Regions from separate parts of the Paenibacillus sp. J31R109 genome, predicted to be linked through region 3. Evidence: riboswitches for the same ligand, from Rfam matches in the RefSeq annotation. Region 3 holds a riboswitch; each other region holds the start of a gene.
The links. A riboswitch is a leader RNA that binds a small molecule or an ion and turns the genes downstream of it on or off. The one in region 3 is predicted to bind ZMP and ZTP.
Positions count from the first base shown of each region.

Region 1: linked by a shared signal. The riboswitch ahead of rpiB (ribose 5-phosphate isomerase B) and the one ahead of AC58QT_RS05620 (bifunctional 5,10-methylenetetrahydrofolate dehydrogenase/5,10-methenyltetrahydrofolate cyclohydrolase) in region 3 are both predicted to bind ZMP and ZTP.
Region 2: linked by a shared signal. The riboswitch ahead of AC58QT_RS03695 (DJ-1/PfpI family protein) and the one ahead of AC58QT_RS05620 (bifunctional 5,10-methylenetetrahydrofolate dehydrogenase/5,10-methenyltetrahydrofolate cyclohydrolase) in region 3 are both predicted to bind ZMP and ZTP.

Region 1 is NZ_JCAUAR010000015.1:21,824-26,880, forward strand. Features, by position in the region: gene spoIIR (stage II sporulation protein R) at 1-265, shown strand, start outside; gene AC58QT_RS27385 (L-threonylcarbamoyladenylate synthase) at 292-1,362, shown strand; gene AC58QT_RS27390 (manganese efflux pump MntP) at 1,424-1,984, shown strand; gene AC58QT_RS27395 (low molecular weight protein arginine phosphatase) at 2,083-2,655, shown strand; ZMP/ZTP riboswitch at 2,751-2,831, shown strand; gene rpiB (ribose 5-phosphate isomerase B) at 2,936-3,394, shown strand; gene AC58QT_RS27405 (TIGR01440 family protein) at 3,410-4,021, shown strand; gene glyA (serine hydroxymethyltransferase) at 4,058-5,057, shown strand, end outside.
Region 2 is NZ_JCAUAR010000001.1:799,776-804,832, forward strand. Features, by position in the region: gene AC58QT_RS03685 (S-layer homology domain-containing protein) at 1-474, opposite strand, end outside; gene AC58QT_RS03690 (Spo0E family sporulation regulatory protein-aspartic acid phosphatase) at 751-951, shown strand; ZMP/ZTP riboswitch at 992-1,071, shown strand; gene AC58QT_RS03695 (DJ-1/PfpI family protein) at 1,136-1,735, shown strand; gene AC58QT_RS03700 (amidohydrolase) at 1,802-3,091, opposite strand; gene AC58QT_RS03705 (MerR family transcriptional regulator) at 3,201-4,196, shown strand; gene AC58QT_RS03710 (BadF/BadG/BcrA/BcrD ATPase family protein) at 4,287-5,057, shown strand, end outside.
Region 3 is NZ_JCAUAR010000002.1:8,086-13,142, reverse strand. Features, by position in the region: gene AC58QT_RS05635 (RidA family protein) at 1-192, shown strand, start outside; gene AC58QT_RS05630 (apurinic/apyrimidinic endonuclease family protein) at 204-1,130, shown strand; gene AC58QT_RS05625 (hypothetical protein) at 1,183-2,811, shown strand; ZMP/ZTP riboswitch at 2,872-2,949, shown strand; gene AC58QT_RS05620 (bifunctional 5,10-methylenetetrahydrofolate dehydrogenase/5,10-methenyltetrahydrofolate cyclohydrolase) at 3,001-3,852, shown strand; gene AC58QT_RS05615 (DUF6886 family protein) at 3,871-4,395, shown strand; gene AC58QT_RS05610 (sugar phosphate isomerase/epimerase family protein) at 4,500-5,057, shown strand, end outside.

The sequences.
Region 1 (5,057 bases), on a different contig from region 3:
TGAAGCGGTTGCTTCAGCAGCCGTTGTGGTGGCCAAAACGACCGATGAGAATGGCAAGGAAAAGCAGCCAGTTAAAGAAGATAAGGCGAAAACTGTCGCTAGCAAAGACAAAGCTGCTTCGACAGAGAAGGTAGCAAAGAAAGAAACAAAAGGTGAGGTCGTAGCAGCTTCAGCTTCGACTACCACGACCGAAGAGCCAGCTCAACCGAAGGTTAAATTCTTTATTTGGGAAATGTTTAAGGCGATCTTTTCGTGGTTCAGCTAATTCTATACAAGTAAGGATGAGAGTTTGTGACAATCTACTGGGACGTGAATCAAGGAGCGATAGGCGCAACAGCGCAGAATATAGCAGAAGCAGCTAAACTTCTGCAGCAAGGTGATACGGTAGCCTTTCCGACCGAAACGGTGTACGGACTTGGAGCGGATGCGACGAATACTACCGCCGTTCTCCAGATTTTCGCTGCAAAAGGGAGGCCTTCTGACAATCCTTTAATCGTACATATTGCTGATGTGAACCAGCTCCCAAGTCTTGTTCAGTCGGATAGTCTTACTACGGATCATCTAGCTCTTATGCAAGCTTTTTGGCCAGGCCCCTTAACCATTGTGCTACCTGTTCTTGCAGGTAGCCTTTCGCCGTTAGTGACGGCGGGTCTGCAAACGGTAGGCATTCGTATACCTGATCATCCGGTTGCCTTACAGTTGCTGCGAGAAACAGGGCTGCCGATAGCGGCGCCAAGTGCGAATAGTTCAGGCAGACCGAGTCCGACCTTAGCCTCGCATGTGCGCGATGATTTGGACGGAAAAATTGGCGGCATTGTGGATGGTGGTGCAACCGGGGTTGGCGTAGAGTCTACGGTTATTCAGCTGGTTGATGGAGAGTTATATATTCTGAGACCAGGTGGTGTGACAGCCGAGCAGCTGCATGTCGTGTTGCCAAAGCTGCCTATTCATGTGTCTGAACCGACAGAAGTAGAAGCTTCGGATACCCCGCGTGCGCCAGGTATGAAGTACACGCATTATGCGCCGAAGGGCTTTATGCACATCGTGCAAGGGGATGATGTTCAGGAAGTCTCGGCATGGATTCAGCAGGATATTGATGCTGCGAAGGCACGAGGAGAGTCGACGGGTATTCTAACCTTTGAGGAGAGAGCCGGCGAATACCGTGCAGATCTCATTCTCGCATGCGGTTCTCTATCCGAACCAGATTCGATTGCTCGGGAGCTATATGGCGCTCTGCGGACTTTTGATCACCAAGGTATTAGTTATATTGTCGCAGAAGGTGTCCCTGATTCAGGTATTGGCAGCGCGATTATGAATCGACTGCTCAAAGCAGCGGGGCATGAACGGATCCGTCTCAAATAAGCATGATTCCCAGTTTGTCCGCATATCTTGAGAAAGAATCGTGGACAAGGGGGATCGTGCTATGCTCGCATCTGGGGTACAAGTTGGGCAACTCATGACAATTGGAATAATGGCGATTGCTTTGGGCCTAGATGCTTTTTCGTTAGGAATTGGCATTGGAATGAAGGGCATTCGTCTGTGGGATATTTTGAAAATAAGTATTATCATCGGTCTTTTCCATGTCATCATGCCGCTAACGGGGATGTTTATGGGGCAATATGTTTCCCTCCTATTGGGTAACGTCGCGACGGCCGCGGGGGGATGTTTACTTATTTTGCTTGGAGCCCATATGGTATACAGCTCGGTACGCGGGGAAGAAGCGACGGCCTTTGATCATCGGACACTATGGGGGCTTATCATATTTGCGCTCAGTGTAAGTATAGATTCATTCTCGGTGGGTGTATCGCTTGGCATGTTTGCTACTGATATCGTGCTCACTGTGCTCGTATTTGGATTATTTGGCGGGTTGCTTTCGATAGCGGGCTTGCTATTAGGTAGACGAGTTAGCGGTTGGGTAGGCGAATACGGCGAGGCATTCGGCGGACTTATCTTATTAGGGTTTGGGATCAAGTTTTTACTATGATACAATACGAGTAATCATGGACGGTGCAGCCGTTCATCAATTTCTATATAAACGCACCTCTCCTAAGAGGGTGTAGTCGTTTATTTCGGGAGGATTTCATGTTGCGAATTCTATTTGTCTGTACAGGAAATACGTGCCGCAGTCCGTTAGCTGAAGGTTTGCTGCGTATGAGGGTGCGTCAAGAGGGGCTTGCGGCGGAGGTTCGTTCGGCAGGTGTATCCGCGACGACGGGTGGTCCGATCTCTAGGAATAGCCAATCGCTTCTACATGAAGCGGGTTTCAAGGAATCGATTAGTTCGCTAGCCATTAGTGATGCAGATGTCGATTGGGCTGATCTGGTCTTGACGATGACGACGGGCCATAAACGTACCGTGATTGGGCGCTTCCCTCATGCGATCGAGAAGACTTATACGCTCAATGAGTATGTAGAGGACGATGATCGAATTCTGAAGGCAATTGAAGAGAGAGAGCAGCTTGCAGCGGAGCTTCAACTTAAACAGGCGCTGTCCCAAACGGTATCTGTCGAAGAAAGAAGTCGTATGTATACGTTGGAAAATACGATTCCCGATTACGATATTTCCGATCCTTATGGCGGATCATTGGCTGATTACCGAAATACCGCTGAAGAAATTAGCCGGAGCTTAGATAAATTGGTAAAAAAGCTGCGTTAACCACAATCGTTTTTCCAGATTGCACCTTATGTCTTCATGTAGGCTAATAGAACTTTACACATCGCGAGGAATGCGATAAAATACAGGTAACAAGCAAGACTCAATGTAACTGGCGACGAGTGGGAGTAACCACAATGGAGCATTGAGCTATACGGCCGGTCGCCTGGGCAAAAGAGCAACGCGCGTTTTTTAGCGTGTGCGCTCTTTTTTTCGTTTTTGGTGAGCTTTGGGATATAATAGGATGGTCGAATTCGAACAGTCAAAAAGGAGCGTTTTATTCATGAAAATTGCTTTAGGTGCAGATCATGCAGGCTATCGTTTGAAAGATGTTATCATTCCTTTTATTGAATCATTAGGTCATCAAGTGATTGATTTCGGATGCAGCTGCGGCGACTCCGTTGATTATCCAGATTATGCACTTCAGGTTTGCGAAAAAGTCGTTTCGGGAGAAGCAGACAAAGGGATTCTGCTTTGTGGAACAGGCATTGGGATGTCCATTGCTGCCAATAAGGTTCCGGGAATCCGCTGTGCACTTGTGCACGATCTTTTCTCTGCGAAAGCGACACGTGAACATAACGATACGAACGTGCTTGCAATGGGTGAGCGAGTAGTTGGGCCTGGCGTAGCGGAAGAAATCGTCAAAATTTGGTTGGAAACCGAGTTTTCAGAGGGTGTCCGCCATAAGAACCGCATCAATAAAGTGCAGAGCATTGAGGATCGTTTCACAGTACATCCCTAGAAATGAGGATGAATAATGAGTGATTCTGTATTTGACCCTATAGCAGCAGCGGAAGCTTTGGAAGCGAACCTGCGGGAGCTGGTTACGGTCGGCGGCTTGCGACCCGGCAACATGCTTGTGATCGGTACGAGCACGAGTGAAATTCTCGGGCATCGCATTGGTACATCGGGTACGCTGGATGCGGCTAAGCCGATTTTTGAGACGGTGAAGCGCATCTGCAGCGAGTTCGGGCTGTTTGCGGCCTATCAGTGCTGCGAGCATTTGAATCGTGCGCTGGTTGTGGAAGATGAGCTTCTGACGCTAGCGCCGCAGCTGGAACCGGTCTCTGTCATTCCCGTACCGAAGGCAGGAGGATCGATGGCCTCTTACGCGTATCGGCACTTCACAAAGGCCGTCGTGGTGGAGTCGATTGCGGCTCACGCGGCTATCGATATCGGCAGTACGCTGATCGGGATGCACCTGCGCAAAGTGGCTGTGCCTGTCAGGCCACCTGTTCGCCATATCGGCCAAGCGTACGTTACGATGGCCTTCGCAAGGCCTAAGCTGATCGGAGGCACGAGAGCTATCTACTCCGCCGATCTAGCGGAGCAACTCTATCAACAAGCTGCACCTGATGCAGATTGCTAATTGTATTTTAACGACTATCCTTAGGAGGAATTTCAGATGACAAACTTTTTGAGCAAGCAAGATCCAAAAATCGTAGAAGCGATGAACCTTGAGCTAGGCCGTCAACGCGACAAAATTGAGTTAATTGCTTCCGAGAACATCGTGAGCGAAGCCGTTCTTGAAGCTATGGGTACAGTACTTACGAACAAATATGCAGAAGGCTACCCAGGCAAAAGATACTATGGTGGCTGTGAGTACGTAGACATCGTGGAAGACATCGCTCGTGATCGCGCGAAAGAGCTTTTCGGTGCTGAGCACGCCAACGTTCAACCGCATTCCGGTGCACAAGCGAACATGGCTGTTTACCTAGCTGCTCTAAACCCTGGCGACACGGTTCTTGGTATGAACCTTGCACACGGTGGTCACTTAACGCACGGTAGCCCAGTTAATGCTTCCGGTATTCTTTACAACTTCGTAGCTTACGGCGTAAGCGAAAAAGATTTCCGCATCGATTATGATGATGTTCGTAAAGCAGCTTTCAAACACAAGCCTCGTATGCTAGTTGCTGGTGCAAGTGCGTACCCGCGTACGATTGATTTCGAAGCATTGGCTTCCATTGCTAACGATGTAGGCGCATTGTTCTTCGTTGATATGGCGCATATCGCTGGTCTAGTTGCAGCTGGTTTGCACCCGAACCCAGTGCCGCACGCACATTTTGTAACAACAACAACACACAAAACGCTTCGCGGTCCTCGCGGCGGTATGATTCTTACGAAAAAAGCATGGGCTGCAGCGATCGATAAAGCCGTATTCCCTGGTTCCCAAGGTGGACCTTTGATGCATACCATTGCAGCTAAAGCTGTTTCCTTCGGTGAAGCTCTTCAACCGGATTTTAAAGTATACGGTCAAAACGTCATCAACAACGCACAAGCTTTGGCAACAGCTCTTACAGCTGAAGGCATCAACCTTGTATCCGGCGGTACAGACAACCACTTGATGTTGGTTGACTTGCGTAACCTGAACATCTCTGGTAAAGACGCTGAGCACGTGCTTGATG
Region 2 (5,057 bases), on a different contig from region 3:
CAAAACCGGGTTAATTAGAGGAAGACCTTTGCTAATTTCAATTGCACGTACAAGCTGATGTGTGAATTCTTCACGTGTGATTTTCTTATTCGGATCTAGATCTTTAGGAAGTTCCACACTGTTGGCTGCAGCAACAATGAACGCATTTGCGTACCAAGCATCGTTAGAAGCATTGGCAAAATAGTCAGTTGCCTTTGGCTCTTTCACGAAACGGATGAGGTCTAGATTAAGACCAAGAGCATTCACATACAGCTGAACGGCTTGAGCAGTTGAAAGCTTTTCTAGAGGAGCAAATAGGTCAGTAGTGATACCTGAGACGATGCCAGCTTGTTGTAGCGAGATAATTTTATCTTTTGTCGCAACGTTATCCAAGTCAGTAAAGGTAGCGGATGCCGCAAAGCTTTGACCAATTAAAGTAAGTGAGAGCAATGCTGTTGCTGCTGTTAGTGTAAGAGTTTTGATCGTTTTTTTCATTTCTGGTTCACCTCATAGTGGGATTTGTTTGTATTTCTGGGCTTTCAGAATCATAAACGGATAGGGTAATGAAAAGGTTGCACCTACTTTTAAAGAAGTAACTTTTGATTTGTTGGATGCGCAAGTAAGAGAGCTTTTTGTTTGAAACATAAAATCAAGAGGTGGATATTTTGTTGAAATATTATTTTAGAATTTCGACAAATAGTAACAACCTTTTGTTTTTATCTGTTTTATAATATCCTAGTCGACTTATTGAACAGGATTGGAGATACATAAATGGAGCAATTCCTCTTAGAAAAAATCGAAACAATGCGACTTCAAATGGTTCAAGAAGCAATCGTACAAAGTAGTCTTACGAATGAAAGTGTTATTGCAATTAGCCACGAGTTAGATCGATACATCTCTTTATATCAGAAACTGAAAATGGATTCCGTACGTGTCATCGAGCAATATGAGAAGAAAGCAGCTGCCTATTAAAAAATATAATATTGCACGCAATTGAAAATAGTATTACTGTAATCATATGTGCGACTGGCGAAAACGTGGAGTACCACGAGGAAGCACATATGTCATACGCCGTTCGCCTGGGCAAAGTATTTGATCTTGGATCAGATACTTTTTTTATTTCTACTAACTATGAAAAAAGGGCAGGTGTTGCGAATTGAAAATAGCTTATATTCTGTTTGATAAGATGACTACCTTAGATTTTGTTGGGTTTTACGAAGCGGTATCTTGGTTAAGAATTCTAAAAGTCAAAGAAGGATTAACATGGGATCTCTGTGCAAACAAAGAAGAGATTACGGACGATCGAGGTATGACTATAAAAATAAAGCATGTTAGCCCAGACTTATCCGGATACGATTTAATATTTATTCCGGGAGGAATGTCCACTAGAGACTTAAGATATGATACGGAATTTGTTGCATGGATCCGAAGCGCGAGCGATGTACAGTACAAAGTATCTGTCTGTACAGGGGCATTGCTTTTAGGAGCTGCAGGATTCTTACATGGAAAAAAGGCGACAACGAACCCATCTGCTTACGAATTGTTGACCCCCTATTGTTCAGAGGTAGTTAAAGCCCGTATTGTACGGGATGGGGATATTTTTACAGGTGGCGGTGTTTCAGCTTCTATTGATTTAGGTTTGTACCTCATTGAATCATTATCGAATGCGGATGTGGCGAAAAAGGTCCAAATCATGATGGACTATCCTTACTATAGGCCTGGCGAATTATCCGCGATTTTTATGCCATACGAATAACATGCAAATCATTGTATTCGGATAATAAACGCGAGCAGATATACCCGCGTTTGTAGGAAGTGGTGATCAGATACCGTCGACGATACGTTTCGATCGTATGGATACTTGCTTGAACAACTCATCTTCGTCGATCGTCAGCAGTTGGCGATCTTTCATCAACACCTTACCGTTTACGATGGTTGTGTCTACATCCGATCCGTTAGCGCAATAGGCGAGCAGCGAATGAATATTATGGATCGGCTGTAGATGGGGTTTTCTCAAATCGATCAGAATCATATCCGCTTTTTTTCCGATTTCCAGAGTGCCAACTTCATTCCCGATATTCATCAGTTGTGCACTTCCAACCGTCGCCATGCGAAGGACATCAAAAGCGGGAAGTTTCGTGGGGTCACCGTAATCCAGTTTTTGCAACCAAGTTGCCGCTCTTATTTCCGCAAACATATCTAACGTTGCGGCGCTGCCAGCTCCGTCTGTTCCAAGTCCTACAGGAATTCCTTGTTCCATCATCTCCATAATGGGTGCAATACCACATCCAAGTTTGAGGTTGCTTACCGGATTATGCGACACGCCACCTCGCATACCTTTTAAATACCCTATGTCGCGGCGATTAACATGAACGCTGTGAGCCAAAAGCACATGAGCTTTTTCAAACATACCGAGGTGATATAAATATTCGGTTGGCGTTTGGTTATACTTTTCCCGAATCTTCATGACTTCTTCTTTGGTTTCCGCAAGATGCGTGTGTATGGCAATGTTCTCCTGCTCAGCAAGGGCGATTATCTCTGTAAAGGGCTGGGGAGGAACCGTGTAAGGAGAGTGGGGACCTATCATTGTGGTGATGCGGCCCTCGGCTTTACCGCTCCAGCGACGGATGAGATCAAGCGCCTCTGACATTCGGCGACCTCCGTCATTTTCAAGGAAGACCAACCCGCGAGTTAGTGAAGCCCGCATGCCGACTTCTTCGATCGCAGCTGCGATCTCATTCATGTGAATATACATGTCGGCAAAAGCCGTGGTACCCGATTTGATCATTTCGGCCATAGCGAGTTTTGCGCCCCAGTAAATGTCCTCAGGTGTCATTCGGGCTTCAGCGGGCAGCATTTTTTTGTTTAACCAGTCCATAAGCTTGAGATCGTCAGAAAATCCTCTCAATAAGCTCATTGGCGTATGTTGGTGAGCGTTAATAAGCCCAGGTAACGCTGCCTTTCCTTCGGCGAAAATCACTTCATCGACTTCAGTAGTAATGACAGTTTGAATGTCCGAAATATGATCTCCGTCAATGAGTAAGTCCCCTACAAATGGTTCTTTGCTTGCCATTGTTAGGATAGTCGCGCCCTTGATTAATTTTTTCATCATGACAGCCTCCTTTGTCTTGTTTTATTCTAAACCCTGACGTAAAGTGAAGGTCAAGATGATATGTGATTGGTGATCATATACATGTCATGTAAATTAAAGGTGGTTCCTGATGAAAATAAAAGAGGTTTCAGACAGATTGAAAATATCACAAAGGGCCATTCGTTTTTACGAAGAAAAAGGCCTCATCGCGCCTTCCAAGCAAAATGACAACCACTACCGCGTGTTTGACGAAGAAGACATCTGGCGCTTACAGACGATCATTGCCTTACGGGAGTCTGGGATGGTGGTTAGCGATATCCAGAAGGTACTGTCGGATATTGAAGTTCAGGGATACAATCAATTGCAATATTTTTTGGAACTCCAAAGGTCGGTGATGTTTTCCAAGTGGATCGAAATGAAACAGATTATTGAAACGACAGACGACATGATTGAGAGCCTCAAGAATAATCAAGTACTTCAGTTGGATGACATCTATACGCTCGCGGAAGGTTCAAGAAGGTTGAGGGAACAGCGGACATGGGAGGACAAATGGGGGTTTGATCATTTGGCGAGCGAACACGATCAGTTAGTGCAAGAAAACCAACGGAAATATAAAGATTACGAGGAAGCGCTGCGCCTCATCGTGAAGTGGGTGTCACCTGTTCGTGGGGAACGGGGACTTGATATCGGGACAGGAACTGGGAATCTAGCCAGCCGTCTGATTGTTGAAGGCGTAGTAATGGCGGGAGTCGACCAGTCCATTGAGATGTTAAAGGAATGTCAACGCAAATTTCCAGAGATGGAAACCAAGCTTGGCAATTTCCTAGCGTTGCCCTACCTGGACGGAAAATTTGATTTTGTCGTTTCGAGTTTTGCCTTTCATCACCTTACGGATGATCAAAAGCGGCTGGCTATTAAAGAAATGCGTAGAGTATTGAAACCACATGGTCGAATCTGTATCGCTGACTTAATGACGGACAGTAAGGAAGGCGCAGTAGGTGAGAAGGGTGAGGATTATATTCCGCTTTTAGAACTCATTGATGTATTTGAATCGAATGGCTACATCACCAAGCATTTTAAAATGAATGAATTGCTGCATATCATCCTAGCTGTACCAATTCGATAAGCTGTAAACCTTCACCTAGCGTTAATGTTTGTTATATCTGTCATCATATCATCCACTTTGCATGAGGAGTGATCGATCATCGTACAGGAAATGAAAGAGATTGTTATTGGTATTGATGGAGGCGGCACCCATACGAGGGTAATGGCCGTAGATCTCGCAGGAAACGTTCTATCCTACATAGAGAATGGGGCTTCTTCCATACATAAGGATTTGCAAGCAAGGGAAAATGTGCAACAAGCTATCGAAAAGGCATTAGCTCAAGCTGGAAGAAATGTGACACATGTGCAAGCGTTGACGGCAGGAATTGCTGGTTATGATTCTAAAGCGGATCTAGAGTGGGTACTACCTTTGACAGCAGTAGAGGGATTAAATTGCTTGAAACAACACGTCAATGATGCGGTAGTAGCTCATAGTGGAGCACTTCTTACAGAACCGGGCATTATTGTAATCGCGGGAACAGGGTCAATTATTTATGCGATAAATGAGGAAGGAGAGCAGATCAGGAATTATGATCTGCATCACTATGCAGCTAGTGCTGCTCGATTCCTAGCTTATGACGCCACTTTCGAAATTCTTTCGGGTAACATCGATGATAGTGATCATGATTTGATTATTGAGATCTTACAATTTTGGGATTTGACCACTGTCAAAGCGTTATCTCAACTAGCAAAGCAGGGATTTATTATAGATCAACGAGAACGTAATAAAAAATTTGGTCAAATGGCCCCTTTAATTACTAAGGCGGCGCTTCAAAATAGTCAATTGGCTACACTCGTTTGCGACCGTGCAATCCATCAGATAATTACGGGGGTCGAAATGCTCGCAGCATACTTCTCCGATGCAGAAGTCAGTGTTTCTTTC
Region 3 (5,057 bases):
GTGAAGCTGCAAGGATTTGTCAATGCAGTCCCTGAATTTGAGGAACATCACAAAGTGTTGAATGGTTGTTCGGATCTCATGTTGGATGTATTTGGAGAGAATGGCGTGCACGCTAGATCGGTTTTTGGTGCCGTTTCTTTGAGAGATAACTTGCCGATCATAGTAGATTCTATTTTTGAATTTGTAGAATAGGACGGATGCTTGTGAGGAATCGATTCCTGATTGGTCAATATGGTAGTTTTGATGAGTCTAAAATGAAGAGGGATTTCCGCAAAGGTTTTTTCGGCATTGAAGCATGCCTAATTGAGACAGAAGAAGATAGGCACAGGCTTATACTAGCGTCGCAGCGTAACCATTTTCAAGTGGGTATTCATTTTCCATTACGTCCTCATATATCTAAAATGCGAGATGCCTTATTTCTGGCAAATTCGCCTGAAATGAGAGAATCCGCCTATGCTTGGGTGCAGAGTGAGCTGGAGTACCTTGCTTCCATGAACCCAACGTACATCCTTTTTCACTATCCGAAGCCAGTTATTCTGGATGATCGAGTCGATTGGCGTACGTGGAGATTCTCTGATAAATCGGAGTATCTGTCTGAAACTGAGATGACACTTACAGAATTAATTGAAAGAACAGAAGTGCTTTTTCAATGGTTGACTATGAAAAGCAAGACGTATGGCTTCATTCCTGTTCTTGAATTTGATGCGTTGAATCGATACATCTATGAGACGACTTTTCTTGAGGAGCTATTAGGGAAGTATCCCCACATCAAAATCTGTCTGGATACAGCGAGACTGTATCTGCAGGAAAAGTTAGATCCATACTTTGATGCTAGAAAAGTGATACATAAATTTGCGCGTTTTGCCTATTCGATTCATCTAAGTACGGTGCAAATCAAGGATTCTATTACCAATTCTCGTCATCCTGTCCTACCAGAGTTAGATCAACGAGACGGTTGGGCTCCAATCGAGGATTATCTCGCGATCATTACTGAGCAAAATGATCAAGTGAAGATCATGTTTGAGCACCGTTCTGATTTAATTAGTGAAGATCAATTGAATCAATGTTATGATTGGGTGACGCATTTATTGAACAATGGAAAATTAATGCGCAGCAATCATTCTTATTAGGCAATCATTTTAACTACTAGGGCAGTATGAAAGTTTTGGAGGTTACTACGAAGTGAAAAAATCAAGATGGAAGCTGTTCACGTATGTTCCTTTTTTGGCGGCGATCATCGTCATCGGCTTGATTCAAACGTTCATGTTGGCGAATGAAAATGTAAAGCCTTATCCTGAACCTTTTGGTCGTGCAACGGAATTAACGCAAACAGCAACGGTCGGTGAACCCGTGCAAATGGTTGGCGATAGCAGCTTTGCGTATTTGGCAGGAAAAACGCTTGAATGGGTCACGATTGATGATAAGGGGCAGAGCAGTTCGGAAACGCGCGGCTTGCCTACGGAAGGGCCGTTTCGTTCCTATAGACAGTTGGATAAGGATCATGTGGTCTGGATTGGGAACGGAAATAAGCTATATGCGAGCGAATGGAAGAACGGTTCATGGTCACCGATGAGTATAATAAATGACAATGAAATCACGGCTGTTCAAACGGTAAAGAGTGCACAAGGGGACAGCATCTTACTAGCTTACAATGATACAACGCTGTATGTGAGTGCTTTTCATCCGAATGAGAAGCTAACTTGGTCCCAGCTGGATATCCCCAATATCAGACATATCCAAGGTCATAGGGATGCGTCTGGCAGTCTTTCACTCGTCTACGCAGTCAGTCAAGAAGGCAATGAATCTTTTCACTACGTTCAACTCGCATCAGAAACTTGGAAACCGCTTGTACAGCGCAAGTTAAAGGATGTCGATTATGCAACGAGTAGTTTAGATGATATAGCGCTGGCTGTCGATGGTTCATCAATGATGACGGTGTATACGACGAGTTCTCGTAAATCTGGGAAGAGCACGTTGCACTTGCTCACCTTCCCTTCGAGTCAACCAGATAAGTTGGTAGATGATGTTATCAATCTGCCTGTCTCGACAAAGAGCGATTCGGATACAATTTTGCATCCCAACTTCACACAATCTTCTTCTGGTGAAGTAACCCTTGTGGTATCGTCGGTTTATGAGAAAAATAGGCGTCAAACGAGTCAAGAGGTGTACAAAGTTAGTTTCAAGGATGGTAAATTGAGAGATTCAGCTCGGATTAGTCAATTCAGTGGTTTCGCGTCCTACCCGAGCTTAGCGACTAGAGCAGATAGTTCCTTAGCTGTTTGGCTGGATGCCGTGAATGCGGAGTCCTATCGCGTGTATTACGCCACAGATCAACTACCTTATTTGGAGCGTATGAATCACATAGGCAAAGAGGATTTGCAAGAAGCAGCTGGAAACTTACCGCTTTTTTGGGGGATTGGTGTTCTCACAGCACTTATAAGCTTAAAATGGATTTTACTACCTGGCCTTTATTTAGTCATTATCAGTGTATTTTGGCAATATCATTATGATGAGCATGCCAAGCGGCATTTTGGGATATCCCTTGCGATGTATCTCATCGTCAAAGCCCTTTTTATCGGGGATTTTCGAAAATCAATAGCTCTGCAAGTCATGCCAGATGTCTTGCAATCTGTGTGGGCTGGCTTGTTGTTACTCGCTATTTTTGCCGTAATTTCTTATGGTGTAACTCGCTTATGGCGAAGAGGTCTATCTGAACGAAATGTTGGGCTCGAGATTTTCTACTTTGTTGTGCTTGATGTATTCATGACGAATTTGTGGTATTCGTTCTTCCTGTCACCAGCATCTTTATAGTCATTTTTTTGACAAACATGTTGAACATAAGGGAATGGATTGCTATGATATACCTATTAATAAACGATGTGTAACTGGCGGAGCATGGGTAACCATGAGGGAGCACACCGATAATAGCCGTACGCCTGGGCAGAGGTAAGGGGAATTCCCCTTACCTCTTTATGTTCTTACCTTGGGAGGAATGATGAGATGAATGTGGAAACAGTAATCTTGGACGGTAATCGGGTGGCAACGAACATGAAAGAGGCACTGATAAGTAGAATTAGTCAGTTAGCTTTGAAAGGGGTCACACCTTGCCTAGCGACGATTTTAGTTGGCGATGATCCTTCTTCAGCTACTTATGTGAAAATGAAAGGAAATGCGTGTAAACGACTGGGTATCCGTTCTATTCGTGTTGAGCTACCCGCGCATACAACGACTGAAGAATTAATCGCAACCATTCAGAAACTGAATGCTGACCCAAGTGTGCATGGGATTTTGCTGCAACATCCTGTCCCTCATCAAATTGATGAAAGGGCAGCATTTGAAGCGATTCATATGGATAAGGATGTAGATGGCGTAACGACACAAGGTTTTGCTCAAAATGCCTTCGGCATTGCTGCTTTTCCATCCTGTACACCAGCGGCTATCCTAGCCATTATGGATGATTACCAGATTCCCATAGAGGGCAAACACGCTGTGGTGATTGGCAGAAGTCCCATTCTGGGGAAGCCAGTTTCTATGATGCTATTAAATCGGAACGCGACGGTAACCATCTGTCACTCAAAGACGTCGAATGTGGGAGACATGGTTCGATTAGCTGATATTGTGGTAGCGGCTGTTGGTAAACCGAATTTTGTGCAAGGAGATTGGATTAAACCAGGAGCGGTCGTGATGGATGCGGGATATAATCCAGGCAACATTGGAGATGTTGATTATGAGGCTTGTCGCGTAAAGGCATCAGCGATTACACCTGTTCCTGCGGGAGTAGGACCCGTAACCATAGCTACCTTATTGAAACACACAGTTGATGCAGCGGAGAAGTATGTAAATGCTAGATGATTGGGGGCAGGAGCATAGGTGAAATTATTTCACGTAAGCGAAGAGAAAGACATTGCTATTTTTAACCCTAGAATGCCTACAAGAAAAGACTTGGATCCAGAAAAAGGATTAGTATGGGCGATTAATGAACAATGCCTACCTAATTTTCTGACACCTCGGAATTGTCCAAGAGTGACCTATCATTGCAATGAAACCACTTCTGATGAAGATAGAAGACACTTTATTTCCTCGCAGTCATCGATGCACGTTGTTGCTATCGAGCACAAATGGTTTGACATTATGAAGCAGACAACGCTATATTTGTACGAATTTGATTCAACCGATTTTTACTCGCTAGATCCTGGAGCTGGGTACTATGTGAGTGAGAAGTCACAACTACCTATCCATAAAGTTGAAATTCGAGATTTGTTTGGAGAGCTCTTTAGAAGAAACGTGGAAGTTCGCATTTTGAATAATTTATGGGACTTGTCTGATAAAATTCAGCAAGCGAGTTTCAATTATTCCATGTGTAGGATGGGATTTGCGGAGCAGCGAGAACCATAAATGCCTTATAGATAAAATAGCCAAAGAATTGGACAAATTCATGATCCTATTCTTTGGTTTTTTTGCTATATTAAAAGAGTAAGTAACGATAGGGAGGAATGGACATGTACACATTTGGATGGTGCAGTGGAATTCAGGAAGCGGAAAGACTTCAACGTATTGGCTTCGATTATATGGAATGCGCTCTCGTATCATTAAATTTAGAAGATGAGGCGGACTTCAACACCAAGCTTCCTTTGTACGTGAACAGTCCACTGCCGGTGCAAGCTTTCAGTATATTTTTTCCTGGAGACTTAAAAGTGGTAGGTCCAGAAGCGGATGAAGAACGCATCCGTCGTTATGTTCATAAAGCTGCAAGCGCTTTAAATAAGATAGGAGCTCAGACAGCCGTATTGGGAAGTGGAAAAGCACGTCAAATCCCGGACGGTTGGGAGCGCAATCGTGCAGAGGAACAGCTGCTTCAATTACTCTCTGTCATCGGTGAAGAATTCCAAGATACAAGTGTTTCATTGGCAATAGAGCCTTTGAATCGCAAGGAATCTAACATAATCAACACGGTTTCTGAGGCGGTGGCTTTTGCTAAACAAGTAAATCATCCTTCCATACGGGTTTTGGCTGATTTCTACCATATGGATGAAGAACAGGATTCAATCACTACCCTG